Regions from separate parts of the Janthinobacterium sp. C22 genome, predicted to be linked through region 1. Evidence: predicted binding sites of a transcription regulator. Region 1 holds the regulator's gene; each other region holds the start of a gene.
The links. Region 1 encodes FNR, which switches genes on or off when oxygen is low (the NO sensors DNR and NnrR bind a similar motif). Its sites were predicted from a motif close to TTGATNNNNATCAA; they were not measured.
Positions count from the first base shown of each region.

Region 2: cqsA (alpha-hydroxyketone-type quorum-sensing autoinducer synthase) is a predicted target of FNR. The motif match lies at 7,764-7,777, and genes of this name have one in related genera.
Region 3: ACRHIG_RS22490 (bacteriohemerythrin) is a predicted target of FNR. The motif match lies at 8,790-8,803, and genes of this name have one in related genera.

Region 1 is NZ_CP193659.1:702,640-713,273, reverse strand. Features, by position in the region: gene ACRHIG_RS03215 (T6SS effector phospholipase Tle3 domain-containing protein) at 1-954, opposite strand, end outside; gene ccoN (cytochrome-c oxidase, cbb3-type subunit I) at 1,201-2,628, shown strand; gene ccoO (cytochrome-c oxidase, cbb3-type subunit II) at 2,644-3,258, shown strand; gene ACRHIG_RS03200 (cbb3-type cytochrome oxidase subunit 3) at 3,260-3,463, shown strand; gene ccoP (cytochrome-c oxidase, cbb3-type subunit III) at 3,456-4,376, shown strand; gene ccoG (cytochrome c oxidase accessory protein CcoG) at 4,381-5,763, shown strand; gene ACRHIG_RS03185 (FixH family protein) at 5,818-6,342, shown strand; gene fnr (fumarate/nitrate reduction transcriptional regulator Fnr) at 6,469-7,227, opposite strand; gene ACRHIG_RS03175 (cache domain-containing protein) at 7,467-8,498, shown strand; gene ACRHIG_RS03170 (hybrid sensor histidine kinase/response regulator) at 8,468-10,540, shown strand; gene ACRHIG_RS03165 (TOBE domain-containing protein) at 10,619-10,634, opposite strand, start outside.
Region 2 is NZ_CP193659.1:2,069,722-2,080,355, forward strand. Features, by position in the region: gene ACRHIG_RS09575 (PrkA family serine protein kinase) at 1-1,150, opposite strand, end outside; gene ACRHIG_RS09580 (hypothetical protein) at 1,190-1,336, shown strand; gene ACRHIG_RS09585 (adenosine deaminase) at 1,719-2,750, shown strand; gene ACRHIG_RS09590 (ABC transporter permease) at 2,773-5,304, shown strand; gene ACRHIG_RS09595 (response regulator) at 5,301-6,308, opposite strand; gene ACRHIG_RS09600 (sensor histidine kinase) at 6,312-7,679, opposite strand; gene cqsA (alpha-hydroxyketone-type quorum-sensing autoinducer synthase) at 7,879-9,087, shown strand; gene ACRHIG_RS09610 (MarR family winged helix-turn-helix transcriptional regulator) at 9,094-9,561, opposite strand; gene ACRHIG_RS09615 (GIY-YIG nuclease family protein) at 9,619-9,966, opposite strand; gene ACRHIG_RS09620 (MFS transporter) at 9,979-10,634, opposite strand, start outside.
Region 3 is NZ_CP193659.1:4,807,402-4,818,035, reverse strand. Features, by position in the region: gene ACRHIG_RS22530 (hypothetical protein) at 1-153, opposite strand, end outside; gene ACRHIG_RS22525 (hypothetical protein) at 319-1,038, shown strand; gene ACRHIG_RS22520 (DUF1294 domain-containing protein) at 1,041-1,415, opposite strand; gene ACRHIG_RS22515 (methylated-DNA--[protein]-cysteine S-methyltransferase) at 1,474-2,040, opposite strand; gene ACRHIG_RS22510 (nucleotidyltransferase domain-containing protein) at 2,136-2,894, shown strand; gene ACRHIG_RS22505 (carbohydrate binding domain-containing protein) at 2,898-4,706, opposite strand; gene ACRHIG_RS22500 (TonB-dependent siderophore receptor) at 4,897-7,131, opposite strand; gene ACRHIG_RS22495 (hypothetical protein) at 7,631-8,308, shown strand; gene ACRHIG_RS22490 (bacteriohemerythrin) at 8,316-8,714, opposite strand; gene ACRHIG_RS22485 (hypothetical protein) at 9,014-9,169, opposite strand; gene ACRHIG_RS22480 (hypothetical protein) at 9,320-9,505, opposite strand; gene ACRHIG_RS22475 (sulfite reductase subunit alpha) at 9,641-10,634, opposite strand, start outside.

The DNA of each region.
Region 1 (10,634 bases):
GGCCTGGCCGCGCACGATGTCGAAAAACGCCGCCAGGGTCTTGCGGCGCGCCTCGCCGCTCTGCCGGCCCACATTGCCATCGACATCCCTGACCTGCCCCTGCAGCCAGCCTTCCGTATCGTTTCTGCGCAACAGGCTGTAGGGCGGGTTGCACAAGACATAGGTATCGGCCACGCAGCGCCCGCTTTTGCCTGCCGCATCCTGCACCTTGGCCATCTTATTGCCCAGAAATGCGGCCGCCATGCCCACCATATTGCCCTGGCTGTGGCAGACAAGGGTAATCGGCACGTCGGCCTGCTGCCGGCGGATGGCCGCCACCAGGTGCGCCAGGCGCAGCGCGGCCAGCACGAAATAGGGGCGCGGCGGGCAGGCATACACGATGCGGTCGTTGACGGGATTCAGATGCTCGATGTGGATGAACAGGAAGAGGGCGTCCGACAGACCCTCGCCCCACAGGTCAGGCAGGGAGGAGCAGCCATTGGCGAACGGGCCGCCGCCCCAGTAAGCGTGTTCGTTCAGGTAGACCGAATCGCCATATTGCTGCAATTCCCTGTCGCTGGCCTTGTAGCCCCAGCGGAACTGGATCACGGGCGAGAAATGCGCTGGCGGCCCGATGAAGGTGGCAGCCGTGTAGTCGGGATCGACATAGCCGTCATCGCTCAGTTCGCTCCGATAGCCCACCGGCGTCAGCTGCCCCGCCTGCGCCGTGGCATGCGCCATGTGCTCGTCGCAGCGCTTCATGCGCGTGTTCAGGCCTTGGCACAAGCCGGCTTCGGCCGCGCCGTACCACTCGCCGTCGGAATTGACGCCATGCACGAAGATGACGATGCCCGGCGAAGGCATCTGCTGCAGGCAATCGAGCAGGCAGTGACTGAACAGGGTCGTGCCCTCGGCCTTGCCGACGACCAGGTCCACCTGGGCATCAAACGGGTCGCGGCGTTCGGGGTCTTCCATGGCGGGCCTTGGGCGTGTCTGGACAAGCCACTGTAAGTCATTGCTTCCATGCACGTTTTACGCCATGTCAAGCCAGCTGTTGCAGGGATCTTGCATGGCTTTTTTGACCGGAATATCACTTTATTTCGATGCCAGTTCGCTACGCTTATTTCATCCGGGGAATTTTGATCCACATCAAAGTTTTTTCGCGGTCAAACACTTACTCTCTGGCCACCATCATAAATAGTAATTCCAGGGAGAGTCTTTGTGGATCAATCGCTGAACTATAACTACAAGATCGTGAAGCAATTCGCGGTCGCTACTGTGGTATGGGGCATCATCGGCATGCTGGTTGGCGTTATCATCGCCGCTCAGCTGGCCTGGCCTGCCCTGAACCTCGACATACCATGGCTGACATACGGGCGTCTGCGTCCGCTGCACACGAATGCGGTGATTTTCGCCTTCGGCATCTGCGGCCTGTTCGCCACCTCGTACTACGTCGTGCAACGCACCTGCCAGGTGCGCCTGTTTTCCGACAAGCTGGCCGCCTTCACCTTCTGGGGCTGGCAAGCCGTGATCCTGTGCGCGGTCGTCAGCCTGCCCATGGGCCTGACCCGCGGCAAGGAATACGCCGAGCTGGAATGGCCTATCGCCATCCTCATCGCCGTCGTCTGGATCGCCTACGCCATCGTCTTCTTCGGCACCCTGATCAAGCGCAAGGTCAAGCACATCTACGTGGCCAACTGGTTCTTCGGCGCCTACATCCTGGCCGTGACGATCTTGCACGTGGTCAATGGCGCCGTCATGCCTGCCTCGTTCACCAAATCGTATTCCGCCTACGCGGGCGTGCAGGACGCCATGATCCAGTGGTGGTACGGCCATAACGCGGTGGGCTTCATCCTGACCGCCGGCTACCTGGGCATGGTCTACTACTTCATCCCGAAACAGGCCGAGCGCCCCGTGTACTCGTACCGTTTGTCGATCGTCCACTTCTGGGCGCTGATCTTCACCTACATGTGGGCGGGCCCGCATCACCTGCACTACACGGCCTTGCCTGACTGGACGCAATCGATCGGCATGGTCTTCTCGCTGGTCCTGCTGGCACCAAGCTGGGGCGGCATGATCAACGGCATCATGACCCTGTCGGGCGCCTGGCACAAGCTGCGCACCGACCCGATCCTGAAATTCATGATCGTCTCGCTGTCGTTCTACGGCATCGCCACCTTCGAAGGTCCGATGATGTCGATCAAGACCATCAACTCGCTGTCGCACTACACCGACTGGACCGTTGCCCACGTGCATGCGGGCGCCCTGGGCTGGGTGGGCTTCATCACCATGGGTTCGATCTACTACCTGCTGCCGCGCCTGGCGGGCCGCACGCAGATGCACAGCACGCGCCTGGTCGACGTGCACTTCTGGGTAGCCACCATCGGCATCGTGCTGTACATCGCGGCAATGTGGATCGCCGGCGTGATGCAAGGCCTGATGTGGCGCGCGGTCAATCCGGACGGCACCCTGACCTACACCTTTGTCGAGAGCGTGAAAGCGACGTATCCGTACTACGTGGTGCGCGTGGCCGGTGGCCTGCTGTACCTGTCGGGTATGTGCATCATGGGCTACAACACCTGGATGACCTTGCGCGGCAGCAAACTCCCCGTCGCCCGCATTCCGGAACTGAACGCGGCGCACGCCTGATAGGAGCAAAAGCAAATGAAATTTTCACATGCATGGATTGAGAGAAACCCCTGGCTGCTGATCGCCCTGGTCACGGTGGTGATCAGCATCGGCGGCGCCGTCGAGATCGTTCCCCTGTTCTTCCAGAAGAGCACGACGGAGCCCGTCGCCGGCCTGAAGCCGTATTCGCCGCTGCGCCTGGCGGGCCGCGACATCTACGTGCGCGAAGGCTGCTACAACTGCCATTCGCAGATGGTGCGTCCGCTGCGCGCGGAAACGGAACGCTATGGCCACTATTCGGTCGCCGGCGAGTTCGTCTACGACCGTCCGTTCCAGTGGGGTTCCAAGCGCACGGGTCCCGACCTGGCCCGCGTGGGCGCCCGCTACAGCGACGAATGGCACCGCACGCACTTGAACAACCCGCGCGACGTGGTGCCCGAGTCGAACATGCCGGCCTACCCCTGGCTGGCGAAGACTAAGCTGGTGCCTGACGACATCATGCCGAAGATGCGCGCCCTGCAACGCCTGGGCCAGCCGTACAGCGATGCGGAAATCGCCGCCGGCCCCGCGCAGCTGCAGGACAAGACGGAAGAAGACGCCCTGGTCGCCTATCTGCAAGGCCTCGGTACATTAATCAAAACAAGGAATTAGCATGGCAATCGAAAACCTGTTTGACAGCGCCAGCAGCGTCATGACGGTGGTTTCCTTTACGACGTTCGTGGGCATCCTGTGGTGGACGTTCAGCCGCAGCAACAGCGACTTCGACGCGGCGGCGCGCCTGCCGTTCGCCGACGACGCGCTCGACTATCCGGCCGAGGCCGAAATGAACCTGGCGAAGGAGCGCAACCATGGCTGACTTTACCAATGGCTTCTGGAATATCTATGTCATCGTGCTGTCCCTGCTGGGCATCATCGGCTGCGGCGTGCTGCTGTACTCCCAGTCGAAAGTGAAAGTGGCCGCCGGCGCCCCCGCCGACGGCACCACGGGCCACGTGTGGGACGAGGACTTGAAGGAACTCAATACGCCGATGCCGCGCTGGTGGATGTGGCTGTTCTACATCACCATCGTCTTCGCGCTGGCCTACCTGTTCCTGTATCCGGGCCTGGGCAACTACGCCGGCAGCCTGGGCTGGAAATCGACGGGCCAGTACGAGGAAGAGCTGAAGAAGGCGGAAGCCGACTACGGTCCCCTGTTCAACAAGTACCTGAGCCAGGACTTGAAGACGGTGGCGGCCGATCCGCAGGCGCAAGCCATCGGCCAGCGTTTGTTCCTGACCTACTGCGCGCAATGCCACGGTTCGGATGCGCGCGGCAACAAGGGCTTCCCCAACCTGACGGACAAGGACTGGCTGTATGGCGGCGAACCCGACATCATCAAGACCACCATCATGCACGGCCGCAATGGGCAGATGCCGCCGATGGGCGCCGCGCTGGGCTCCGAAAAGGATGTCGAGAACGTGGCCCATTACGTGCTGAGCCTGTCCGGTTCCACCTCGGACCCCGTCAAGTCCGTGTTGGGCAAGGCCAAGTTTGGCGCCTGCATGGCCTGTCACGGCGCCGATGCGAAGGGCAACCAGATGCTCGGTGCGCCTAACCTGACGGACAAGGTGTGGCTGTACGGCGGCAGCGCCGATACCATCATGGAAACCGTGCGCAAGGGACGCAGCAACACCATGCCGGCCTTCAGCGATTTCCTCGGCGAATCCAAGGTACACGTGCTGTCGGCGTATGTCTGGAGCCTGTCGAATCCCCAGACGCCCGTGAAATGATGTAATGGAACCTCAAGTCATCAAGATGTATGCGGCCCGCGAGCAAATCTACCCTCGCGAGGCCAAAGGACGCTACGCTACCTGGCGATGGGTATGCGTATGGCTTACCCAGCTCGCGTTCTACGGCTTGCCGTGGTTGACCTGGAATGGCAGGCAAGCCCTGCTGTTCGATTTGACCACGCGCAAGTTCTACATTTTCGGCGTCGTGCTGTGGCCCCAGGATTTCATCTATCTGGCGGCCCTGCTGATCATCTGTGCGTATTTGTTGTTCCTCGTCACGGCCATTGCCGGGCGGGTATGGTGCGGCTTTTCTTGCCCGCAAACGGTATACACGGAAATCTTCCTGTGGGTCGAACGCCGCATCGAGGGCACGCGCAGCGCGCGCATGGCCCTCGACAGGCAGGGTCCCTCCGTGCGCAAGGCATTCAAGAAGACGGCCAAGCACCTGGTCTGGGGCGCCATCGCCCTGTGGACGGGCTTTACCTTTGTCGGCTACTTCACGCCGATCAAGGAACTGGCGCGCGAGGTGACCACCCTCAATTTCGGTCCCTGGGAATGGTTCTGGGTCTTGTTCTACAGCCTGGCAACCTACGGCAACGCAGGCTGGCTGCGCGAGCAGGTGTGCAAATACATGTGCCCCTACGCGCGCTTCCAGAGCGCCATGTTCGACCAGGACACGCTGATCATCACCTACGATGCCAAGCGCGGCGAACCACGCGGCGCCATGAGCAAGAAGGCTGGCAACAACGACAAGCTGGGCGACTGCATCGACTGCACCCTGTGCGTGCAGGTGTGTCCGACCGGCATCGATATCCGCAACGGCCTGCAGTATGAATGCATCGGCTGCGCCGCCTGCGTCGATGCCTGCAATACCGTGATGGACAAGGTCGAACGGCCGCGTGGCCTGATACGCTACAGCACCGACCATGCGATGGAAAACAACTTCAATTCGAAGCAGATCCGCCAGCGCGCCATGCGCCCGCGCGTGCTGATCTACACTTCCATCCTGGCCCTGATCATCATCGCCGTGTGTACTTCGCTGGCCCTGCGCACGCCGCTGAAAATGGACGTGATCCGCGACCGCGGTTCGATGGGACGCGAAGTGGAAGACGGCATGATCGAAAACGTCTACCGCCTGCAGATCATGAACACCTCCGAGCAAAGCCAGCATTTCAAAATCAGCGCATCCGGCTTGCCGGGCCTGACCTTGCTGACACGCGAGGAAGTGACGTTGCAGCCGACGGAAACGCTGGGCTGGCCGATCCGCCTGCGCGTGCCGCACGGCGTCGGCGAGAAGGGTTCGAACAAGATTGCAATCGAATTGCACTCGCTGGACGACCCGTCGCTGCACGTGCGCGAAAGCGCGGTCTTCATCGTGCCGCGCTAATGCAGGAAGGCCGGTCCCCGCATGGGGGCCGGCCATTTACACAGGAGAAATAGCATGTCCGACAGTCTGAAACTGCAAGCCCCCGTTGCCCCGTGGTACAAGCACCGCTGGCCATGGCTGCTGATGATCGGTCCCGGCCTGTCCGTGGTCGTCGGCAGCTTCATGGGTTATATCGCGTTTACACAACCCGATGCGCTGGTGGTGGGCGACTATTACAAGCAGGGCAAGGCCATCAACCAGGATTTGAAGCGCGACACGATCGCCAGCGACCTGGCCATGGATACGACCCTGGCGTATGACGTCGCCGCAGCGCGCCTGAGCGGTTCCGTGCACAGCTTCGGCAAGGCGTACCAGAGGCCTTTGCTGCTGCACCTGGCGCATGCGACCCTGCCGGAAAAGGATATCAAGCTGCTGGTGCAGCCCGATGCGGCCGGCAATTTTTCCGTGGCGCTGCCGATGCTCGAACGCAGCCGCTGGCAGGTGCTGGTGGAAAATGACAAGCGCGAGTGGCGCCTGTCCGGTATCTGGACCTGGCCGCTGCAACGCAGCATCGCGCTGCACGCGGATGAAGAGCTATAACGTACAGCGCCGGGAAAAAACCGTAGCGAGCGGCAGTGATTTGTGGCTGAGAAGCGCAGCTGTGCTAGAGCACAGCGAGCATCGCAGGCCGCAAAGCGCGACGCGCAGTAGGTTTTGACGGTGCTGTTATTTGCAGACGTCCGTGCCGGCCGTAATGGCCTTCAATTTCGCCGGCTGCAGGATCTCGATCTCTCGGTTGGAGACGCGCAGCCAGCCTTCCTTCTTGAATTTCGACAATAAACGGCTGACGCTTTCGATGGTCAGGCCCAGGTAGTTGCCGATTTCCTCGCGCGACATGCGCAACTGGAATTTACTGCTCGAATAGCCGCGCGCTTCATAGCGCGACGCCAGGTTGACGATGAAGGCGGCAAAGCGCTGCGTCGCCTGCATATTGCCCAGCAACAGCATCACGCTTTGCTCGCGCGTGATTTCCTGGCTCATCATGCGGTGGAAATGGCGCAGCAGGGTCGGCATGTTGCCCAGCAATTGTTCCAGGCTGGAAAACGGGATTTCACACACTTCGCTGTCTTCCAGGGCCACCGCATTACAGTGGTGGCGGTCGGCGCTGATGGCGTCCATGCCCAGCAGTTCGCCAGCCATCTGGAAACCCGTCACCTGCTCTTCGCCGCCCGGATTGATCTGGTAGGTCTTGAAGTGGCCCAGGCGGATCGCGTACAGGTTCTGGAACGAGTCGCCGATGCGGAACAGCGAGGCGCCGCGCACGATCTTGCGGCGGCGGCCGATGATCTGGTCCAGCCTGTCCATGTCGCCCACATCGAGGCCCATCGGCAGGCACAATTGATGCATGCTGCAGGTCGAGCATCGCGCACGCAACGCTTCCACGGTCACTGTGGGCAAGGTTGGAGTGAGTAGCGCTTCAGTCATGTCGGTACCTTTTAGAAAATGCAACAACAAGTTTACTGCATACAGGGTTGCCGTGTGCCAATTTCACCGCAATTTCACCGAATAAACGACGTCCCGCCTTTAATTATATGGCAACATCGTCAAAAGCCCATGCGGAGAGGGCAATTTGCGTGGCGGCGCTTGCCAAGCTGGGGTATTGATAGGAAAATTCCTGACAGCATTATTTGCCGCCTGTGCCGCCCGGTACTGAAAAGGAAATCATGAAGCCTCTCGGCATCAAAGCAAAAGTCGCGCTGGCCACCAGCCTGACCTCGATCGCCATGATCGCGCTGGTCACCATGATCCAGGTGCAGCACATGCGCGACGATTTCACCCGGGTACTGCTGAGCCAGCAGTCGTCCCTGATCAGCCGCACCGCCGCCGAGCTCGACGACAAGCTGGGGATGCTGCTGCAGATCGTCACCCTGACGGCCCGGCAGCAGCCGCCGGAACTGATCGCCCAGCCCGCCCAGTTGCGCGAATACTATTCGCGCCGCTCGATGCTGGTGCTGTTCGACGACGTGCTGGTGCTCGACGCGCACGGCGCCGTCGTGGCCGACATGCCGGAAGTGGCGGGGCGCGCCGGCATCAACGTCGCCGAGCGCGAGTATTTCCAGACCGTGCTGCGCACGCGCCAGCCCATGATCACCGAGCCGATGCTGGGCAAATCGAGCGGCATGCCCATCGTGCAGATGGTGGCGCCCGTGCTGGCCGCCGACGGCCAGGTGGCCGGCGTGGTGATCGGCGTGCTGCGCCTGTACAAGGACAACCTGCTGGGGCGTTTGCGCTCGGAAAAGATCGGCAAGAGCGGCTATTACTTCATCCTCACGCGCGGCGCCGTGCCGCGCTACGTGCTGCACCCCGATACCAGCCGTTTGCTGCAGCCGCGCCTGCCGAACGCCAACCTGACGACCACTCAGCTGCTGAAGGACGATGGCGAAGGCAGCATGGTCAGCACCAACAGCCGCGGCATCACGGCCGTCAACAGCTTCAAGCGCCTGAAATCGGTGAACTGGCTGCTGGCCGCCTCGCTGCCCCTCGACGACGCCTTCGAACCGTTCGACGGCGTGCTGTACCGGCTGGTGCTGTGGAGCATCCTCGCCTCGCTGCTGGCCGCAGCCGTGCTGGGCTGGGTCACCGTACGCCTGCTGTCGCCCCTGGTGCGCCTGCGCGACACCCTGCAGGCGCTGCGCACCAGCGGCAGCCGTTTCACCCCGTTCCCGTGCAGCAGCGCGACGAGATCGGCGAGCTGACGGAAGCCTTCAACGGCCTGATGAGCGAACGCGACCGGCTGCAGCAGGAACTCGAATCGCGCGCGGCGGAGCTGGAACAGGAGCGCGACCGGGCCGAGGCGGCCAACCGCGCGAAGAGCGATTTCGTGGCCAACATGAGCCATGAAATCCGCACGCCCCTCAATGCCGTGCTGGGCATGGTGTATTTGCTGGGCAATACCAAGCTCGATACGGAACAGCGCAAGTATCTGACCATGGTGCGCGTGGCGGGCCAGTCGCTGCTGGGCATCCTCAACGACGTGCTCGATTATTCGAAGATCGAGGCGCGCCGCATGGAATTGTCGCCCGTCGAATTCGACCTCGACGAGGTCATGAACACGCTGGCCACGACGATGACCATGAATGCGGGCGAAAAGGAGCTGGAACTGGCGATTGCCGTCGAGCCCGATGTGCCGCGCCGCCTCGTGGGCGACGCCCAGCGGCTGCAGCAAATCCTCGTCAACCTGGCCGGCAACGCCATCAAGTTTACCGAGAGCGGCGAAGTGGTGGTGGCCGTCAGCCTGGCCGAGAAAGAGAACGGGCGCGCCTGGCTACGCTTCGAAGTGCGCGACACGGGCATCGGCATGACGGAACTGCAGCAACAGCAGCTGTTTGCCGCGTTTTCGCAGGGCGACCAGAGCATCACGCGGCGCTTCGGCGGCACGGGCCTGGGCCTGGCCATCAGCAAACAGCTGATCCACATGATGGGCGGCGACATCGCCGTCGCCAGCAGCGAAGGCAAGGGCAGCCGCTTCTGGTTCAGCGTGCCGTTCGACATGCTGGCGCAGCCGGCCGAAACGCGGCGCACGCCCACCCTGGGCCAGCTGCGCCTGCTGGTGGCCGACGACAACCGCACCACGCGCGAACTGATCGTCAAGCTGATCGAGGCATGGGGCTGGCTGGCCGACGAAGTGGACTCCGGCTTTGCCGCCATCGAACTGTACCGCGAACGCCTGGCGCAGCAGCAACCGTACGACGTGGTGCTGGCCGACTGGCACATGCCCGTGATGGACGGCCTGGCCACGGCCAAGGCCATCCGCCAGGCGGCCGCCGGCCAGCGCCAGCCCATCGTGGTGATGGTCAACGCCTTCGCCCGCAACCACCTGGAGGAAATCTCCAGCGCGGCCGAGGCCGACGTCGTGCTGATGAAACCGATCACGGGCTCGAGCCTGTTCGATGCCCTGCACCAGGCGCTGATTGCCAAGCACGACGGCGGCGAGCAGCGCATCCTGCACCAGCCGCTGGGCACGGAACTGGCCGGCGTGCATTTCCTGCTGGTGGAGGACAACCACCTGAACCAGGCCGTGGCGCGCGGCATCCTCGAACACATGGGCGCCACCCTGGACGTGGTGGGCGACGGCTTGCAAGCCGTGGAACGGCTGCGCACGGAAGCGCTGCGCTACGACATCGTGCTGATGGACATGCAGATGCCCGTCATGGATGGTTTCAGCGCCACCCACATCATCCGCACGGAACTGCGCTTGAGCCTGCCCGTGATCGCCATGACGGCCGGCGTGCTGGCGTCCGAGCGCGAACGCTGCATGACGGCCGGCATCAGCGATTTCATCGCCAAGCCCGTGGTGGTGGAAGAGATGATGGAAGTCATCCTGCGCCACCTGCCCAAGCGCCCGCCAGTGCAGACGGCCGGGCCGGCGCCCGTCGCCGATGAGGAAGTGTTTTCCATGGCGCCGCTGATGCGCGTGATGGGGCGCGACGCGAAAGGGCGCGGCGTGCTGCGGCGCATGGTGGAAGACGCGCTGAACAAGGGCATGACGCCCGTGCGCGACGCCGAAACGGCGTTGCAGACCGGCCGCCACAGCGACGTGGCGCGCATCCTGCACAGCGTGCGCGGCTCCGTCGGCACCCTGGGCACGAAACGCCTGATCCGCGCCGCCTTCGCCACCGAGGAAGCCATCGATGCGGGCCGGCTCGACGAGGTGCCGGCGCTGCTGGCGCAGACGGCGCAGGAGCTGGAACAGGCGCTGGCGGCGGCAGCGGATTGGTTGTCCAGGCTGAAAGATTAAGCCTGCAACGTAAAACCGGGGTCAGACCCCGGAACCTTGTCGGATTACGCGCTTGCGCGCTAATCCGACCTACCCCATTTACGCCGGCACGCCC
Region 2 (10,634 bases), 1.4 Mb from region 1:
AGACGAGCATCTTCGAGAAAATGCTGGAGTTTTCCGGGTCTTTCAGGCGCGACAGGATGGCGAACTGCGCCATCATGCGCAGGGTGCCGGGCGCGCACGGGGCTTTCACCAGCGAGGAGTTGGCCACCAGCTTGTCGTAGATCTTGATTTCATCGGACACGCGCAGGCAGTACGGCACCTTGACTATATAGATACGGTCAAGAAACGCCTCGTTGTTGCGGTTGTTCTTGAACGTCTTCCACTCCGACTCGTTCGAGTGGGCCAGGATGATGCCGTCGAACGGTATCGCGCCGAAGCCTTCCGTGCCCTTGTAGTTGCCTTCCTGCGTGGCCGTCAGCAGCGGATGCAAGACCTTGATCGGCGCCTTGAACATTTCCACGAATTCCATCAGGCCCTGGTTGGCCAGGCACAGGCCGCCCGAATAGCTGTAGGCGTCCGGGTCGTCCTGCGCATAGTCTTCCAGCTTGCGGATGTCGACCTTGCCCACCAGCGAGGAAATATCCTGGTTGTTTTCGTCGCCCGGCTCCGTTTTCGAGATGGCGATCTGTTTCAGCACGGACGGATAGCGCTTGACGACGCGAAACTGGTTGATGTCGCCATTGTATTCATGCAGGCGTTTCACGGCCCACGGGCTGGGGATGTTGCGCAGGTAGCGGCGCGGGATGCCGTAATCCTCTTCCAGGATGGTGCCGTCTTCTTCCTCGTTGAACAGGCCCAGCGGCGATTCGTTGACGGGCGAGCCTTTCAGGCAATAGAAGGGCACGTGTTCCATCAGCGACTTGAGTTTTTCCGCGATGGACGACTTGCCGCCGCCGACTGGCCCCAGCAGATACAGGATCTGCTTGCGTTCTTCCAGGCCTTGCGCCGCGTGGCGGAAGTAGGAGACGACTTGTTCGATGACTTCCTCGGTGCCGTAGAACTCGCGGAAGGCGGGGTAGATCTTGATCACCTTGTTGGCAAAGATGCGCGACAAACGCGTATCGTTGCGCGTGTCGACCAGCTGCGGCTCGCCGATGGCGGCCAGCATGCGTTCGGGCGCGCTGGCATACGTCAGCTTGTCCTTCTTGCACAGGGCCAGGTACTCGGTGAGCGACATTTCCTCTTCGCGGGTGCGCTCGTAGCGTGCTGCATAGTTATCAAAAATGGTCATGTCAATGTCCTTTAATGTAAACCTGAACTGCCAGTCACCATGGCCGCCCGCCTGGCACTCGCCTGGGCTTGCCGTCTGAACTTTTCCTGTACCCCGTACCGATTTTTATTGTTGTTTCAAGCCCGGCTGTCTTTGCGAGTCCGGATTGCCCGGACCAAAAAACTGGCGCTTGATGCCGTGTGCTGACGTGGCCAGCCGGCTTTTTTCACTGTTGATAGCGCTTGTTGCACCTACCCTTACCCCATGAAATTAATTATTGCTCTAAAGGATCAGGAAGTCAAAAGATATGTCAGCATATCCTTAATACTTGTTTGTAAATTGTTGATTTAATTGGATAAACCATCGAATTTTTCATCCATTTCAATGAACTTTTTTGTCCCTTTTAAATCATCATACGACAATTCGCCAGCGCGTGCCGGTGCGGGCCATGCTGCCGCCGCTGCCAGCGCCGTGGCGGCCGGGCGCCGGTGAGGCCGGCCATCTTGCGCTAAGATGCCTGCATGTCTGATGGCCCTGCGCGCCGCGCGCGCGTGCCAGCATTTTTACCGTCACCCTATAAGGAACACCCATGATGAACCCCCAATTGCGCGCGATCGTCCGCGGCATGCCGAAAGCCGAACTGCATATCCATATCGAAGGCTCGCTGGAGCCAGAACTGATTTTCGCACTGGCCGAGCGCAATGGCGTGCCGCTGGGCTATGAATCTGTGGAACACTTGCGCAGCGCCTATGCTTTTACGGATTTACAGTCCTTTCTCGACATTTATTACGCTGGCGCAAGCGTGCTCTTGAAGGAGCAGGATTTCTATGACATGACGCAAGCCTACCTGCGCCGCGCCGAAGCCGATAACGTCTTGCACACGGAAATCTTCTTCGACCCGCAAACGCACACGGCGCGCGGCGTGCCGATGGCCGATGTGATCGACGGCATCCACCGTGCCTGCCAGGACAGCCCCGTCAGCGCGACCCTGATCCTGTGCTTCCTGCGCCATTTGAGCGAGGCAGAGGCGTTCGAGACCCTGGAAGACGCGCTGCCGCACCGCGACAAGTTCATCGGCATCGGCCTCGACTCGTCGGAAGTGGGCAATCCGCCCGAGAAGTTCTCGCGCGTGTTTGCCCGTTGCCGCGAACTGGGCCTGCACCTGGTGGCCCACGCGGGCGAGGAAGGCCCGCCAGCCTACATCCGCACGGCGCTCGACGACTTGAAAGTCGAACGCATCGACCATGGCGTGCGCTGCCTGGAGGACGCGGAACTGACGGCCCGCCTGGCGCGCGAACAGATCGCGCTCACCGTGTGCCCCCTGTCGAACACCAAGCTGCGCGTGTTCGACCAGATGCATGACCACAATCTGGTGCAATTGCTCGACGCCGGCCTGCTGGTGACGGTGAACTCGGACGATCCCGCGTATTTCGGCGGCTACATGAACGACAACTTCGACGCCATCTTCGATGCCTTGCCGCTGGGCTTGTCCCACGCGCAGCGCCTGGCGCGCAACGGTTTCATCGCCGCCTTCCTGCCGCAGGCGCAGAAAGACGCTTTCCTTGCCACCGTCGATGCGTATTTCGCGCAGCACGCCACCGCCCACGGCGCCACGCAGTAACCAGCATAAAGACCCGCCGCCCATGTTCCGCCTCTCCCTGAAAATGACCGGCCGCGACTGGCGCGCCGGGCAACTGCGTTTCCTGCTCGTCGCGCTGATCGTGGCCGTGGCGGCCCTGTCGGCCGTCGGCTTCTTCGTCGACCGCCTGCGCGCGGGCCTGAACCGCGACGCGCACCAGCTGCTGGGGGCCGACCTCGTCATCAACGCCGACCAGCCCGTCAATGCGGCCTGGCGCGCCGAAGCGCAGAGGCGCGGTTTTATCCTGGCCGACACGGTGACGTTTCCCAGCATGGCGCAGGCGGGCGAGGGCGAGCAGTCGATCTCGCAGCTGGCGTCCATCAAGGCCGTCTCGCCCGGCTACCCGCAGCGGGGCAAGCTGAAAATCACCACCAAACCGAGCGAAGCGCAGGATGCCGTGGGCCAGCCGACAGATCAGGTGCCGGCGCCCGGCACGCTGTGGGTCGATGCGGCGATACTTTCCAGCCTGAACGCGAAGCTGGGCGACACCCTGACCCTGGGCGACAAGGCGTTCACCGTCACGCAGCTGATCGCCAGCGAACCGGACCGCGGCGCATCGTTTTTGAACTTCGCCCCCCGCGTGATGCTGCCCTTGAGCGACCTGGCCGCCACGGCGCTGGTGCAGAACGGCTCGCGCGTGTCGTACCGGCTGCTGCTGTCGGCGCCGCCCGCCAAGGCGGCCGAGCTTGCGCAATATCAAGCCTGGCTGGAAAGCCAGATCAAGGCGCAGTCCATCAAAGGCGTGCGCATCGAATCGCTGGAGTCGGGCAGCCCGCAGATGCAGTCGACCTTGGACCGCGCCGACCGTTTCCTGTCGCTCGTCGGCCTGCTGTCGGCCATGCTGGCGGCCGTCGCCGTGGCGATGGCGGCGCGCCGCTTCATGCTGCGCCACCTCGATGCCTGCGCCATGCTGCGCTGCCTGGGCCTGACGCAAAACCAGGTGACGGCCATGTACGTGATCGAATTCCTGCTCGTCGGCCTGGTGGGCAGCGTGATCGGCGTGCTGGTGGGCTTCGGCGGCCACCTGGTGCTGCTGGAGCTGTTGGGCAAGCTGGTGCAGAGCGACTTGCCACCCGTGTCCCTGCTGCCCGCGCTGCAGGGCGTGGCCACCGGCATGCTGCTCTTGCTGGGCTTTGCCCTGCCGCCGATTTTGCAGTTGCGCAATGTCCCCCATAACCGCGTGATCCGCCGCGAACAGGAACCGCCGCAGGCGCTGGCCCTGGCCACCTACGGGCTCGGCATCGCCGCCTTCGTCGTGCTGCTGTTGTGGCAGGCGGGCGACGTGAAACTGGCCTTGCTGACGGCGGCCGGTTTCCTCGGCGGCTTCGGCCTGTTCGCCCTGGCCGGCTGGCTGGGCATCAAGTCGCTGAAAACCCTGCGCGGCGCCTTCAAGCACCAGGGCTGGCGCTTCGCCGTCACGTCCTTGCAGCGCCGGCCGGGCGCCACCGTCATCCAGGTGGTGTCGCTGGCCCTGGGCCTGATGGCCTTGCTGCTGCTGACGGTGGTGCGCGGCGACCTGATGGTGGCCTGGCGCAACGCCACGCCGCCCGATGCGCCGAACCGCTTCATGATCAATATCCTGCCCGAGCAGAAAGACCCGATCGCCGCGCGCCTGGCGCAGGCCGGCGTGGCCAATGCGCCCTTGTATCCGATGATACGGGGCCGGCTGGTGGCCGTGAACGGCAACGCCATCACGGAAAGCACGTACGAGGATGACCGCGCCAAGGGCCTGGCCGACCGCGAATTCAATCTGTCGACGATGGCCGCCATGCAGGAAGAAAACAAGCTCGTGGCCGGCAAGTGGTTCAGCGACAAGCCCGGCGCGCCGGCGGAGGCGTCGGTGGAAGAGGGCATCGCCAAGACCTTGAAGCTGAAACTGGGCGACAAGCTGCGTTTCGACATCGCCGGTCAGCCCGTGGAAGCCGCGATCACGAGTTTGCGCAAGCTGGAATGGGGCTCGATGCGCGTCAATTTCTTTGTCATCATCAATCCGGCCGCCATGGCGGACACGCCGCAGACGTGGATCACGGCGTTTCACCTGCCGCCCGCGCAGGCGGACCTGGGCAACGCCCTGCTGCGCGAGTATCCGAACCTGACGGTGGTCGACGTGGGCGGCGTGCTGAAACAGATACAGGGCGTGCTGGACCAGGTGGTGACGGCCGTCGAATTCCTGTTTGCCTTTACCCTGGCCTCGGGCTTGCTGGTGCTGTATGCGGCCTTGATGGGTTCGCAGGACGAGCGCACGCGCGAAGCGGGCCTGCTGCGCGCCCTGGGCGCCACGCGGCGCCAGCTGGCCCAGGCGCAGCTGATCGAGTTTTCCCTCGTCGGCGCGCTGGCCGGCCTGCTGGCCGCCTCGGGCGCGGCCGCCATGGGCTGGGCCCTGGCCACGTACCAGTTCAAGTTCGCCTGGAGCTTCGCACCGGGCGTGTGGGCCTTCGGCCTGCTGGCCGGCGCCCTGTGCGCCATCGCCGGAGGCTGGCTGGGTTTGCGCAATGTCCTGAAACATCCGCCGCTACAGACCTTACGGGAAGGCTAAACACTGACGCTGTCGCCCGCGCCCGCGCGTAGAAATTGCGCGTAGGACATGACCGGCTGCCCCAGCTGGTGCGCCGGCACGTCGAACAGGGCCCAGAAATACGTCACGCGGCCCAGGCAGATGGTGGGGGCGGCGCAATAGCGGAACCAGTTTTCGCCGATGTGCGCCGCATACATGCCGTCGCTGTCGGCGTCGGAAAAGTACGGGATCACGCGCATTTCCAGCAGGGCCAGCAGCAGCGACCCCGGTGCGTCGCTGTCGCGCGCCATTTCGTACTGCGTGTGCAGGCTGCGCTCCGTCTCGATGATCATCAGCTTGGCATGGCCGTCGCGCGTGAAGAACAGGATGCCGCTGGGATTGGGAAAGATATAGAACTCGACGAAGCCGTGACGCTTGCACAGCTCGTGCACCACGGCGGCCAGCGCCTCGTCTTGCAGGAAACTGTAGTCGTGCAGCATCAGCAGGTCGCGCACGGTCTCCGTTTGCTGCAGGAAGAATTCGCCTTGCAGGCTGACGATTTCCTGTTCCAGGATGTCGAGCGCATCGTCGTCGCTCTTCTTGATGTAGCGGTCGATCAAGCCCCGGTTGAAGGCCGTCACGGCCACCTTTTCGTCGGCCGCGCCCGTAAATAAAATCTTCTTGCACGGCAAGTCGCGCACGGCCTGGCAAAATTCCAGGCCATTCATCTGCGGCATCGAGTAATCGACCACCAGCACGGAGGGCACGGCAAAGCGCTGCGCCTGGCCGCTGATGCGCCAGATGCGTTCGATGTCGAGCGCCACGTTGCACTGGTCGGGCGGCAGGTTTTGCGTGTCGAAGTTGACGTGCAGCGGCGTTTCGCCCGGCTGCGTGCTGTGGCGCAGCCAGTGCAGCGCGCTGCTGGTGTCGTGGAACGTCTTGCGCGCCAGGCCGGGATCGAGCTGGAACGCCAGGCTTTTCAGGAAGGAATCGCTGTCGTCGATCAATACGGTCAGGGTCGGATGGGTGTAGACGGGCAGTTGCATGCGTCACCTCGCGCGGTGGATGGATGGAAAACGGCTGTGCCTGGTGCTGGCGTGTGTCTGCGGAAACTCCAGCACGAAGATGGCATACGCGCCTTCGCGCGCGACGCAACTGATGCGCGCATGCCAGGCTTGCATGATTTGCCGGCACAGGGCCAGGCCGATGCCGCTGCCGTTGTGCGAGGGATAGGAATAGAAACGGTCGAAGATCAGCGGCAACCGGCTGGCCGCGATGCCGCAGCCCGTATCGATGAACAGCAGGCGCGGCACGGGCCGCGCGCCATCGATGACGATGCGCACGCGGCCCTTGCCGGCGCGCTGGATGCCTTTCAAGGCATTGCGCAGCAAGTTCAGCAGGATGACCACGCACAGTTCGGACTGGCCGGAAAAGCTGAAGTCGGCGCGCACGTCGACCTTGACGATGTCGCGCTGCGCCGTGCTGGTAAACGGGTAGCGGCGCAGGACGGCCGTCACGCTGTCGTGCATGGCGACCGTCTCGTTCGCTTCGAGCTTGCGGTTGACGGCGCTGGCGCTGAGCAGGAACAGATCGATCATGTGGTGCATATGGCGCACTTCGAAGCGGATGCGCGCCAGCGCGTCCAGGCTGTCCGCATCGGGCGGCTGGCCTTGCGGGTTTTTCTGCGTCCCTTGCTGCGCCCCTTGCTGCTCCCCATGCTGCCCCCTTTGCTGCAGCCCCCGTTGCAGCCCGCGCACGTTCGCCTCGACGCTGACGAGGGGCGTGCGCAATTCGTGCGCCACGCTGCCCAGCCCGGCAGCCAGTCCGGCCAGCTTTTCCTGCGCACCCACATGGCGCCCCACCTTGACGACGGACAGCACGGCAATCGTGAACCAGTGCACGGGCAATTGCTGCAAGACGTCGCGGCTGAGCAAAAAGGCGGGATCGCCGGCCACGGCAAACGCCAGGCAGGCCAGCACGGTGCCGCTCAGATAGGCGAGGACGGCGATGCGCGTATCGAAGTGAAACAGCACGATCAGCGCCACCAGCAGCGAATGTACCCACAGCGCCGAAGCGTGGTTCATCAGGAACATATACGTGAAGAAAAACGGCAGTTCGAAGGTCAGCCCCAGGAACAGGTAGACGCTGAACCAGGTGTTGCTGACGCGGTCAGGCCATAGCGCGGGCAGGAACAGCAGCGCCGCCACGGTGCGCAGCAGCAGCGATTCGTATTCTTGCGGAAAGAAATAATGCCATAGCGCGTAGTACAGGGGCATGCCCAGCGCACCGATGAGCGCCAGGGCGCGCACCTGGGCGCGCCGCACGGGCGTGTGTTCGATGGCGTCGTGGAAATGCAGGAAAGGCTGGAGCAGCTTGCCTTGCCACCGTATTCCGGAAGGGGACTGCGCATGCATCATGGTCAGGGGGCGTGTTCGTTGAGGCGTGTCAATACAACATCATCGGCGGGTTCCCGCCCTATCAGCAGAATATCGGCATAACTGTTGAGCTGTATCAATCTCTTGCCGGATGGCTCGCGCATGTTGGACGCGGTAGTTCCCACCGCAACCAATCAGGAGTCCCTATGTCACACGCCATTTCCCCCTGTCGTCCCGCGCCATCCACGCCGAGCAGCTGATGCCTGCCTTCGTGCGCGCGCGCATGGATGAGCACTACGTCGAGCGCGTCGAGAAGCTGCTTGGCGGCGAACACCTGCACGAATGGCAAGCTGTGCCGGCAGGTGCCGTGATGCTCGCTGGCAATGACTATCTGAACATCGCCGGCGAGGCGGCCCTGCTGGCGGCCCAGGCGCGCGTCTTGCAGGACGGCGGCGCCATGCTGATGTCGTCCGTGTTCCTGCAGGAGGGCAGCCGCCAGCACCGGCTCGAACGCAAGCTGGCGGATTTTCTCGGCAGCGAAGCGTGCGTGCTGGCGCAGTCGGGCTGGGCCGCCAATGTGGGCTTGCTGCAAAGCCTGGCCGGGCCCGGCATCCCCGTGTACCTGGACATGCAGGCGCACGCTTCGCTGTGGGAGGGCGTGCAATCGGCGCAAGCCGTGCCCGTCGCCTTCCTGCACAACGATGGCGCCCACCTGCAGCGCCAGCTCGACAAGCACGGCCCCGGCATCATCGTCGTCGATGCGCTGTACAGCACCAACGGCAGCGTGGCGCCCTTGCTGGACATGGTGGAAATCGCCGAGCGCAGCGGCAGCATGCTGATCGTCGACGAGTCGCACTCGCTGGGCACGCACGGGCCGCAGGGCGCGGGCCTGGTGGTGGAGCTGGGCCTGGCCGGGCGCGTGCATTTCCGCACGGCGTCGCTGGCCAAGGCGTTCGCGGGCCGGGCGGGGCTGATTACCTGTTCGGCCCGCTTCAAGGGTTACTTTTTGTCCGCCTCGCGGCCCGCCATCTTCAGTTCCTGCCTGCTGGAACACGAGCTGGCCTGGTTCGATGCGGCGCTCGATTTCATCCGCGCCGCCGACGCCCGCCGCGCCGCCCTGCGCCGCCACAGCGTGCAGCTGCGCCAGGGCTTGATGGATCTCGGCTACAACGTCAGCGACGGCACCGAGCAGATCATTGCGCTGGAAGCGGGCAGCGAACCCGATACCTTGCTCCTGCGCAAGGCGCTGGAGCGGCACGGCATCTACGGCGCCGTCTTCTGTGCGCCGGCCACGCCGAAGAACCGTTCGCTGGTGCGCCTGACCCTGAACGCGGGCCTGCGCGAGGACGAATGCGCAAGGGTGCTGGCCGCCTGCGCCGCCATCCGCGACGAGACGGGCATGGCGCGCTGGCCATCGACGCGGCGCCTGCGCAAGCTGGCGCTGGTGTAGCGCGCGTCAGCCGTTGGCGGGCTGCTTGCCGGCGATCGTTCCCAGCAGCATGGACAGGGGCGCCAGCTGGTCCGCGCTGGCGGTGCCCAGCAATTCCTGGCCCAGCGCCTGCGCCGTCGTATTCGCGTGCGCCAGCAATGCCAGTCCCGCCTCGGTGATGGCGGCATAGCCGACGCGCGCATCGCGTTGGTCGGCCTGGCGCGCCACCAGGCCGATCTTTTCCAGCGGCATCAGCGAGCGCGTGATGCCGGACGCCGTCAGCGCCAGGCGCTCGGCCAGGTCGATGCGGCGCAGGCGCCCGCCGGGCGCCCGCTGCAAGTGGTACAGCAATTGGTAATCGCTGAAACTCAGGCCATGCAGATTGCCCAGGATGCTGTCGAAGCGGCGCACGATGAGCGCCTGGGCGCGCGCCAGGCGCAGGCAAAAGTCCAGCGCGCTGGCGCCGTCCGGCGGCGGGGAAGGGTGATCGGTCATGGTTTTCCTTGTGTTGGCTGCGCAGTGCTTGAGTGCGCAAGTGTAAAGCATGGCCGCTCAATACAGGGATTGCCCTTGTTCCAGCAGTTGCGCCCGGTGCAGGGCCAGCAGGGCGGCCAGCTCGGCGTCCGCATCGAAGGCGGGATCGTCGGATTGATCGACGGTGTCAATGATGTCGAAGCGGAAAGCCGCCGCACCGTCGCGCCGCCAGTCCGCCTGCAGGCGGGCGTTGCGGTGCGTGCCCAGCGTGAGTTCGAAGCGGTGGCGGTTCAGCGTGCCGGGCGCGTTGCGGCTGCGTTCGAGCAGGGTGCATCCGCTGGGCAGGTGGCGCAGCGCGAGGATGCCCAGCGCGGGCGCTTGTTGCCGGTAAGCTGCTTTCAAGGCTGCTTGCTGTGTTTTATCCATGTTGTGACTTCCTTAAGCTTGGGTGACGTAATCGGTGGTTGCGATGTGGGCAATATCCGTGAACAGGGCGGCGGCGATGGCGGCCGCCAGCAGCAGGGCGCCGCCGCCGCAGAACAGCTCGCCTACGCTCAGGTGGCGCAGCAGCGCGCCCGTGGCTGCCGCCGACAGGGGCGCCAGTCCCAGGAAGATGCCCATGAACAGCGCCATCGCCCGGCCCAGCATGGCGGGCGCCACGCGCCGCTGTATCCACGTAAAGATGGCCACCTGCACATAGCCGGACAGCAGACCCGTGACGGCCAGCAAGGCCGCGCCCTGCCAGGCCGTGCTGATCTGTCCCAGCGCCATCAGCAGGCAGCCCACGACGGCGTCGACGAGCAGCAAGGTGGCGCCGAAATGGCGGCGCAGCCAGGCGCCGCCCAGGCTGGAGGACAGCATGCCGGCCAAGGTGCCGGCGCCGTGCGCGCCCATCAGCAAGCCCAGCGCCGCGGCGCCGTGCAGGCGCTCGCTGGCCAGCACGGGCAAGGCCACTTGCAGCGGCCCCATGACGAAGAAGGCTACAACTGCCCAGTAGGCATAACAGCTGCGCAGAGGCAAGTCGCGCCACACCATGGCCAGGCCCGCCGCCATATCGCGCCACATGCCTTGCGGCGCGGCAGCCGCAGCCAGGG
Region 3 (10,634 bases), 2.6 Mb from region 1:
CGGCACGGCAATGGCGATCGGGTCGCTGGCCGGAAAGCTTTCCTTCAGCGCTTCATCGAGCGCTTCCTCGGCATGGCTTTCGCTGGCCGGCGTGGGCGAATCGCGCTCCGGTGGCGGGGCGGGCGTGGTGGCGGCGTTGGTGCTGGAATGCATGATATTCCCCTCGCGGTGGTGCGCCATGGGGCCGGGGTGGCCTTGGCGCGGACTGATGCATCCAGCCTAGCACATCGCGCAGGAATGGCGCGCCGGATGCGCCTGCCGCAGGAGCGGATGGCGGCGTCTGCTACACTGCGCTCCACTTTTAGCTACGGAACCGCCATGACTTCCATCTCCCTGCCATACCGCGCCACCGCCTTTGACGCCTGCGCCTGGCTGGCGCAACAGACGGGCACCCCGTGGACCCTGGCGCGCCTGCTCGAGCAGGGCGGCTTGCCGTACGTCTGGCTCGATTACAGCGAGCAGTGGAGCGAGCTGTTCCATGACGGCGTGACGCGCTATGCGGCGCCCGTCGTGTTCATCGAGGACAAGCAGCACCTGGCCTCGGGCGCCGGCGACGTGTGGCTGCGTTTTACGCGCGACTCCAGTAACATTGCCATCGAACTCAAGGCGCCGGGACTGCGCGTGCCGCTGGGCGGCCTGCACTTCCAGGAGCGCGATCTCTTGCGTTTGCTCAAGGAACTCCAGCATCCGCCGCCGGCCGAAGCGGAGTCGGACAAGGCGCTCGTGGTCTTGCCCAGCGCCTTGAAAGGCCTGGGGCGCGAGCAGATTTTGACCGCCTTTGCCGGCGTGGGCAAGGTCGACCTGGACCAGGGACTCGCCAGCGGCGTGGGCATCTTCGGCGACGATGGCGCGCGCGTGCGCAAGAATTCGCGCGGCGGCAAGAACAGCCATTTGTGGCATCCGGTGACCCTGGCGTTCGGCTTGCACGACGTGCACCGCGTGCCGATGGCGCACCTGAAAAAGGCCTTCGCCACGCAACCGTTGCTGCGCGAGTGGAAGGCGGACTGGCTGGAATCGCTGCGCCTGCTGGGCGAGTGACCTTATAACTCGATGGGCGCGACGTCCGTGCCGATATCGGGCGCCGCGTAATGCATGCTGAAATACACGAAAGCGCCGATATTGAGGGCGACCGTGATCCAGAACACGATGCGGAACGAGCGCTTGCTCGACTTGTGGCGCAGCCATTGCTGGGCCAGCACGGCGCCCGGCCAGCCGCACAGCAGCCCCAGCAGCAGCAAGGTGCGCTCCGGGGTGCGCCAGCGGCCCCCTTTTGCGGCCGACTTGTCGATCGCATAGGCAACGAAACAGCTGAGGCTCAGCACGCCATATGCGAGGGCGACCAGGACGGGAATGTGGAAAAAGAACGTGGCCAGCAGATACAGGACGACAAAAAACACGATGACAAGGTAGGGCATAGGATGTGGTGGCTTGAACGAGGGCGTGAGTATCCCACACGGGGAGCGATGCCGCCGCCTAAAATAAACAGCCTTGCGCCGTATCGATGTGCACGGCGCGCCTGCGGGCGTGGCCCGTCTTCAGCGCTTCGCGGTCGCTGGACAGGGAAATGCCTTCCAGCGCCAACAGGGTTTCCTTGGCATGCAGGCCGCCCGCAAAGCCCGTCAGCTCGCCCGTGGCGCCGACGACGCGGTGGCAGGGGGCGATGATGGAAATGGGATTCTTGCCGTTGGCGGCGCCCACGGCGCGCACGGCGGCGGGACGGCCGATCTGGCGCGCGATCTCGCCATAGCTGCGCGTCTGGCCGTACGGTATCGTCAGCAGTGCGCGCCACACTTCCTGCTGGAATGGCGTGCCGGCAAAATCGAGCGGCACCTCAAAATGCTGGCGCGTGCCGGCAAAATATTCATCCAGCTGGCGCGCCGTTTCCTGCAGCACGGCGCAACCGTCATCGACGCGCAGCGCGCCCAGGCGCACGCGGTTCGGCTTGTCGTTTTCCCACAGGATGGCGGCCAGGGCTTCCCCGCGCGCCACCAGGGTCAGTTCGCCCACGGGCGAGGGCACCACGATGCAGTCGTATTCCATGTTCGTTCCTCGGTCAGATGGCGCCAGTGTAGCAGGATGGCGGCAGCCTGCGTATTGCGTGTAGGATAGTGTTTTATCGACATGGAGCACCGGCTTTGACGACGATCCCCACCTACGAGACCATCCGCGCCATTGCCCAGCGGCTGGTACGCGAACGCTATCCCACGGCCGTGGCGGCCATCATCGGCGGCTCGTTCGCCACGGGCCGGCAAACGCCTACTTCCGATATCGATTTGCTGCTGCTGTTCGAGCACGTCGATTGCGCCTGGCGCGATACCATCGTGGCCGAGGGGCGCACGGTGGAACTGTTCGCGCACGACGTGGCCACGTTCACGTATTTTTGCAAGGAAATGGATGCGCCCGGCGGCACGGTGCCGCTGGCGATGATGGTCGTCGAAGGGGAAAACATCGTCGCCGCCGGCGACGCCTACGCGCAGCTGCACGCGCTGGCGCACGCCTTCGTCACGGCCGGGCCGCCCGTGCTCGACGCGGAAAACCTGCAGCGCCGGCGCTACGCCATCACCACCGCGCTGGAAGACCTGGTCGACAGCACGCACCCGGGCGAGGCGCTGGCCGTCGCTTGCCAGCTGTACCAAGCGCTGGCCGACCTGCACTTGCGCGCGGCGGGGCAATGGAGCGGCGGCGGCAAGCACCTGTTCCGCCGCCTGCAGGCGGTCGATCCCGCGATCGCCGGACAGCTCGACGGCGCGCTGCGCCTGGCCGCCGGCGACTTGCCGGCCGGCCAGCGCGCGTTCGGGCAAGTCGCCGCCGCCGTGCTGGCGCCCGTGGGCGGTCCCTTGCTCGACGGCTTTACCCTGCCGGCGCCCGCGCACTGGCGCTGCGAACGGGGATGAGTCTTACTGCTGTGGCCAGCGCTGCGGATAATGCTGCTTGATGTAGTCGGCGACGGCTTTCACGTCGGCATAGCCGGCATTGCCGCGCCAGGCCGTGTACATGAAGCCGTTGACGCCCGTCACGCCATTGCTTTCCGCCTGCGCCAGCGCCTCCATCCAGGAATGCACATTGCCGGTTTCGAGGGCGCGGTCGTCATAATAGCCGGCGATCATTTGCCGATGCCCGAGGCCATGGAAGAATTCCAGCGATGCCTTGCGCTTGGCGGTTCCTTCATCGCTCCAGTTGACGATGATCGTCGTCGCTTTCAAGCCTAGCCATGAGTTGCTGAGGTCGCCGTTGACGGCCCAGTATTTCGGAATGGCGTTCATCTTCGGATCGAACATGTCATTCCACACATACAGTTCCAGATTCGGATACGCTTGCAGCAGGGTTTCCTGGTGTTTCTCGATCATGTTCGCCAGGTATTTGCCGGCTGTGATGTTGCCGCAGGCAGGATCCCAGTTGAGCACCCGATTTTCATCATAGTAGAGGAAGAATTTTGTCGGGGCGTCGAGCAGACCGTGGATATTGTCGTAATATTGTTTCTGGATATCGAAGAATTTCTGATAGCAGGCGCTGGCCGGCGTACCCCACATGGCCGTCATGTTCTGCGCCGACTGATAGGCCGATACGCGCAGGAGGGCACCTTCGCCGATGCTGCTTTGCGCGGGAAGGCTTAGCGCTTCCGTGTCGACGACATAATCGAGCGATTCCACATATGTGATGCTGCCGTCTTCCGACTTGACCGTGACGGGCAAGGTCGCGGGATTGCGCCGTATCGTATGGGCCAGGCCGATCTGTTTGATTTCCAGATCATCGAGCCAGACGGTCCCGGCCTGCAGCAGATTCGCCTTCCAGCTGCCTATGTACAAATATGTCAGGGGATTGTTCCCCGTATTGAAGTCCAGATTATATTGTTTCCAATCCTGCGTGCTGGCCAGCGTGTTGCCGCTGCCATTCCAGGCGCCATTCTGCGTACCCCATCCCAGCCCGGCGCTGGCATTCGAGTACATGGGGGCCTTTGCCGTGGGGTCGGTAATTTGTATCCTGAAGGCGGCATCGGGATGATAGTCTTCAGTCTTGACCCAGAACGATGCGCGGTAGGCGGTATTCGGGCGCAAATTGTTTAACTTGCGGTGCAGACGGGCCATATTGCTGTCCCCAGCCTTGCTGAATTTAATCGAGCGCTGGCCCGTGTGCGCGACCGTATTGTCGACAACGCTGTTGCCTACCGTTTTTTCAAACAATTCCCATGCCGGGCTGTTGTTTTCAAAACCGGGATCGTCGATGACCGACATGCCGACAGGCACCGCGCGCCTGCCTTGCACGATGAACGGCGTATCGATGGTCGGCAAGGCCTCGATCAAGTCGGGCGCGGCGCTAACGGGGACTTCCGGACCGCCGCCGACCGGTATCAATTCGATGCCGTTATCCTTGGCCGCTTGTAGCACCAGGGCGAAATTGGGGAAGTAATTCGGATATCTGGCCGCCGTGGCGGGATTGAGCATGGCTACATAGGACCCGCTGCCACCCGCATTGAGCGCGATGCCGTTATAGCCTTCTGCCTTGGCCAGATGTATCAGTTCGATGACTTTGTTGAAACTGGCATCAGCTGTGGAAGCTGCCGCCGTAATATTGCCGCCGTAATAAATCCAGCGTTTTTCAAAGCAGTTCGTGCAAGGTGGCGTCGCCCCGTTTGCGGAAACCAGGGGCAGTACGCTGGCGCATAACGTCGCCAGCGCCGTCCAGATAATCGTCTCTTTCATCTTCATCAGATATCCCTGTTTTAAATTTTTGATAATATCAAAAAATTATCAACGTGGGCACGTCTGCAGGATGATTGCCGGCTATTTCTATTCCATATCAATGCATGCGCTATCGCGCAAGCCATTGCCATTCAAGACACGGCGGGCACGGCGGACAGGGCCGCATCCGCCGTGCCGGCGATGCTGCTACGATTCTTTAAAACGCCGTGCGCACGGCCAGGCTGATGTTGCGCGGTTCGCCCCAGAAGACGCCGTCGAAGAAGCCCACGTTGCGGTAGTACTTTTTATCGAGCAAGTTATTCACGTTCAGCTGTACGCTGGCGTGGCGGTTGATGGCATAGCTGGCCATGGCGTTGACCAGTGTATAGCCCGCTTGCGGGATGTTGGTGATGGTTCCCGATGGCGGACGGCCGTACCACGATTCGCTGTAGGTGGCGCTTTGCGCCGTCATGCTGGCGCCCGCCCTCAGGCCAGCCAGGCGGCCGTCGAAGCGGTAGCTGGTGGCCAGGCGCAGCAAATGGCGCGGCTGCGTGGTGGCGGCGCGGCGGCCATCGGCCTCGGCCGCGTGCAGATAGGTATAGCCGCCGCTCGCTTCCCAGGCGGGAGACAACTGGCCGGAGACATCGAATTCCACGCCCTTGGCCGTCACGCCCTTGCCATTGGCCACCATGGCCTGGCCGCCGTCGGGCAGCAGGAAGCCGGGCGGCACGCTGCGGTCGAGTTCCGCCAGGTTCTTTTTCTTCGTGTGGAACAGGGCGGCCGACGCATTCAGCTTGCCCTCATAAAATTCGCCCTTGATACCCAGTTCCGCATTGTCGCCCGTTTCCGGCGGCAGGAACTTGTTGTTGCGGTCCTTGCTCGTTTGCGGGTTGAACAGCTGCGTGAAGCTGGCATACGCGGAATATTGCTTGTTGATATCGAACACGGCGCCCACGTAGGGCGTGACTTCATTGCGCGTTTCGGCAAAGTCGCTATTGTCCGTGTGCACGCCCCGCGTATCGTAGTTGCGCGTATCCGTGCGGTAAGTGCTGCTGCGCGCGCCGATGATCAGGTGCAGCGGGTCGGCCAGGCTCAAGCGCGTGGCCACGTAGCCGCCCGCCAGGCGCGTCACGGTTTCCGTGTGCGAGCCGTCCGGATGAAACACGGGGCGGGGAATGTTGCCCGTCCAGCTGCGGTAATCGGGGACGAAGTTCGGGTAATTGATTTCCGCCTCGCCGCCCAGCGAGCGGGCGCGCTGGTTGCCGCCGTTCCAGCCGGCGATGGCCGTATGCTTGCGCCCCAGCAAGGTGAAGGGGCCGCTGGCGTAGACGTCGAAATTGTCGCCCGTATTCTTGCCGGCGCCATACGCCCCCGTCCACAGACGCATGCCTTCGCCCGTGGCCGGGTCGGGATGACCCGCGCCCGCATAGGCGACGGTGGTGCGGTTCGTGCTTTCCGTGCGCGCATAACCGAGATGCAGATTCCAGTTGCCGGGCAGGTGCTGGTCCAGCGAGGTGAAGATGGTGTGCTGCTTGTTGGCCCAGGTGCTCCATGGCGTCGTGAGGCTGGTGTTGCGCGGCAAGTTCGCCAGGCTGCCATCCGCATTCCAGTAGGGCACGGCGCCCCAGGTGGCGCCCGTGGGCTTGTTGTCCTGGAAGTCGACGCCCGCCGTCAGCAGGGTGCCGGGGCGCACGTCCGCCTCGACGATGAGCATGCCGACCGTCTTGCGTTCGTGATACATGTCCAGGTAGGAATCGCGTTTTTGCCAGGCCAGGGCCGTGCGCGCGCGCACGCTGCCATCGGCGTTCAGCGGCGTGGAGAGGTCGGCCTCGATCCTCTGGTCATCCCAGCGTCCCATGATGAGACCGGCGCTGGCCTGGAATTCCTTCCCCGGCCGCTTGCGTATCATGTTGATGGTGGCCGACGGGTCGCCCGTGCCACCCATCAGGCCGGTGGCGCCGCGCACGACCTCGATGCGGTCGTACAAAATCGTGTCTTGCAGCGGCGCATTGCCGCCGCGCGCCATGCCGTCGATCTGGATATTGTTGATGCCGAAGCCGCGCGCATAAAACGTCGTGCGCTCCGTGTCGTTCTGGCCCACCTGGATGCCCGTCGTCTGCGCCAGCGCCTGGTCCAGCCGCACGGCGCCCAGGTCGTCGAGCAGCTGGCGCGTGATGACGCTGACCGACTGCGGCGTCTCGCGCAGCGACAGGTCCATGCGCGTGGCGCTGCGGGCTTCGCCAGCCGTGTACGACTGCGTGCCTTCCGTGGTGGCCATTGACTGGCCCAGCACGGTGACGGCGGGCATGGTCACGTCAGCCGGGGCGGCGTCGGCGGCCAGTGCGGGCAGGGCCACGCCAGCGGCAAGGGTGAGCAGACTGATGTGTAGTAGATGGGGCAGGGGGCGCAAGGCGGGCAGGCGCGAAGAAGAGAGGACGGTGGTCGATTGCATTATTTTCCTGGTGTATTTTTAGTCGTGAGGGTTCCTATCTCGTCTGGCGAGTGGCGCAGTGGCTGGGGGGATGGCGTGACGCTGGCCCGGGATCTGGCTCGGATAGCAGTTCCGCCCGCGCATGGCGGCGGAAAGGTCGTGCATGATTCCTGTCATGATTTGTGAATAAGAATCATTATCAATATAATGGGTATTTGCCAAATAATCAAGCGCGCGCACCAAAATAGTGCAGGTGGCGGAGCGCAGGCAGCCCAAGGGCGGCGCATCGTCCGGCCTTCTGCGATAATGCAGGCGCTGACAAAATATTTTCCTTAATGAAAGAAATGCATGCGTACATGGATCGCCTGTGCCGGATGGTTGTGTGTCGTGTCGCTGGGCCAGGCCCAGGAGCACGCGCCGCCGGCCGTGCCCGCGCCGCTGCAGAGCGCCAGCGCGCCGCCCGCCGCCGCAGTCGTTCCGCCCCCTTGCGCCGGCCACGCCCGCTGCGCCAGCGCCGGCGGTGAGCGCAGAGGAAGCCCTGCCATCGCAGACGGTGACGATCACGGCCAGCAGCGACGCCAAGGCGCCGCGTGTGCGTTTCACGGCTTACCGCGACAGTTATCTGACGGCCCGGAAAGTGTGGCAAGTGTCGAGCGGCAGCGTGGTCATGGCCCTGCGCCTGATTCCTGCCAAGCTGAGCGCCACCATCGACGACGTGCGCGTGGCCTTGCAAGGCAATGGCGCCCCCGTGCCGGTCAAGGTGTCGGCCGGCGGCGTGTTTGTCGTGCCGCTCAACGATGATATCGCCGCGCAGGATGGCACGTTTTTGGTGAACAAGGGCAGGGGCGAACTGACGGCCAATATCGTGCTGCAGCCGTCCGTGGCGCGCGATGCCTGGAACGTCACGCGCGTGGGGCAAGTCCTGCACGACGCCCGCCGCGCCGTGCGGGCCATTACGCCGTGGTACAAGCGGCCGTTCGCCAGCGACGTGCAAGCGCTGGCCTTTTGCGCGGCCGAGCGGGGCAGCGCCTTGCAGTTGATGGATGGCGAACAGCTGATCGCCACCCTGCCCATGAACGAGGCGGCCGTCAACGACATCAACCAGCCCGTGTTTTGCAAGATTTTCGACGGCGAAGACAAATATCCGGGACACTACCGCGTGGTCTTGCCCGAGCAGGCGACGGTGCTGTTGCTGTAATTAACTGCTAGTTAGGCTGGCGCTGCACCAGTTCCAGCGCCGCCGCCAGGGCCAGGTCCATGGTGGCCTGGTGGAAGATCAGCCATTGCGGCAACAGCGACAGCGCATGGCGGCCCTGTTCCAGGTCGCCTTCATCGACGGCGGCCCAGGCATGGTGCAAGCCGCTGAGGACGCGCGCATGCTGTTCGCGGTGATTCGCCAGCGAGGGAAAGCCGATTTGTTCCATCAAATCCTCTTCCTCGCGGAAATCGCGTTCGACTGCCGCGATCAGGTCGCGAAACGCCACGCTGAAATGCTGGTCGCTCAATTGCCCCAGCCGCGCCAGCTCCTGAAACAGCGCCTCATGCGCCTCGTCGATGGCGGGAACGCCCAGCGCCATCTCCTCTTTCCAATACGATTTACCCATGCGGATGCTCCCCGTTAAGTCCGCCGCGGTGCGAAACGGACTGTTCCAGTGTGGGCGCAGCGAAGGGCGAAATCCATGATCTGGATCAAAGTATGGTGAAGAGGGGATCAGGAAAGCCGCCGGCGAAGAGAACAAATTCCCACCCGCAACAAAGCGGTTTTTAAAGCTGAACACCACTAGCGAGCGCCGCTGAAAAACGCCGCCGGCAAGGCGTCTTTGACGCAGACAGTACGCTAGTACGGCAAGTCAAAGCAACGCAGCCAGCGGCGCGCTTGTTCAACTGCCCTCAGCCGCGCGTATTACTGCTTGGGCCAGTGGGCCCACATGCCCTGCGCATCCACATTCGGCACCTGCATCTGCTGCCCGGCCGACGTCTGCATCGCGTCGCGCAGCACGAGGGGCACGAGCATCAGGGCCGACAAGGCAAGGCAGAGCAGCACTTTGAGCGTCAACATGGTCGTCTCCCGGTGTCCCGGCGGCGGCGCGGGGATGCGGCGCCTGCCGGTCACGTCCTATGTACTACCATGCTTGCAGTTTAGTTCATCTGATTGAAACTTCAACTAGTTGCTGTGATGCACTGCACCAGTTGCCGATCGTGACGGCTCTTATTTTGCCTTGCGGCTGCGCCGTGGCTTGCCCGCGGGAGGCAGGAAGGAGTCGAACCACACTTGCGTCAATTGCCGCGTATTTTTCGCCGCCTCGCGCTTGACGGCGGCCGTCGCATGGCCGCGCGCCGTGTTGGCGATGCGGTTGGCGGCGCTCAGGTACATGCTCATCCAGGGGTTTTTCATGGCTAGCCTCGCAGACAGTGGGTGGGGCGGCGCGCATGTTGCCATGCCGCGATGCCCCCACTGTAGTCCGATGGCTGGCCATGACCGTGCGCCTGCCCACATAGCCGGGCGGTGCCGGCGGCGGGCTGATGCAGATCAATACACGTCGCGGCGGTAGCGTCCGGCCGCCAGCAGGGCGTCGAGGCCGTCCTGGCCCAGCACTTCTTGCAGTACAGCATCGATTCCCGTCGCCATGCCTTGCAGGCTGCCGCACACGTAGACGATGGCGCCTTGCGCCAGCCAGCCGCGCAGCTCGCCGGCGTTGGCGCGCAGGCGGTCCTGCACGTATTCGCGTTTGCCGCCATCGTTGCCGTCGCGCGAAAAGACCAGGTCCAGGCGCGCCAGGTGGCCAGCGTCCAGCCAGCCTTGCAACTCTTCGCCGCAGACGCTGTCAACAGCTTGCTGGCGCTCGCCGAACAGCAGCCAGTTGCGGGCCAGCCCCGCCCGCTGGCGCGCGCGCAGGTGCGCCCGCAGGCCGGCCAGGCCGGAACCGTTGCCGATATAAATGCAGGGCATGTCGACCAGGGCGGGGGCGAAGGCAGGATTGGCTTGCAGGCGCAGGCGGATGGGACTACCCAGCGGCGCGAAGCGCGTGAGCCAGCCGGAACAGACGCCGTAGCCCCCGTTTTCGCCGCCCGCGTGGCGTTCCTGGCGCACCAGCAATTGCAGTTCGCCATCGGACGGCAGCGACGCGAGCGAATAGCTGCGCGGCGCATGCGGGGCTTTGTGCTCACCTTGCGCGTCGCCTTCGCTGCCATCCGCGTTGCACCCGATGATTTCCGCCAGCGCGCCCGCTTCCCAGCTGGCATCGATCGGACCCGTCAAGGTGATTTCATGCAGTTCGCCGCCCAGGCTGCCCGGGTTCAGCAGCACGCGGCGCGCCAGGCGCCACTCTGCATACGATGCCTCTTCCTGCACGCCGATGGCATCGATGGCGCTGCCGCTGCAGCGGGCCAGCGCTTGCGACCAGGCGGCCAGGGCGGCGGGATCGTGCTTGTCCACTTCAATCAGCGGGAACATAGGCTTGGCGCCCAGCGCGCGCAATTGCTGTTCCAGCGCATGGCCAAAGCCGCAGAAGGCGCTGTAGTGG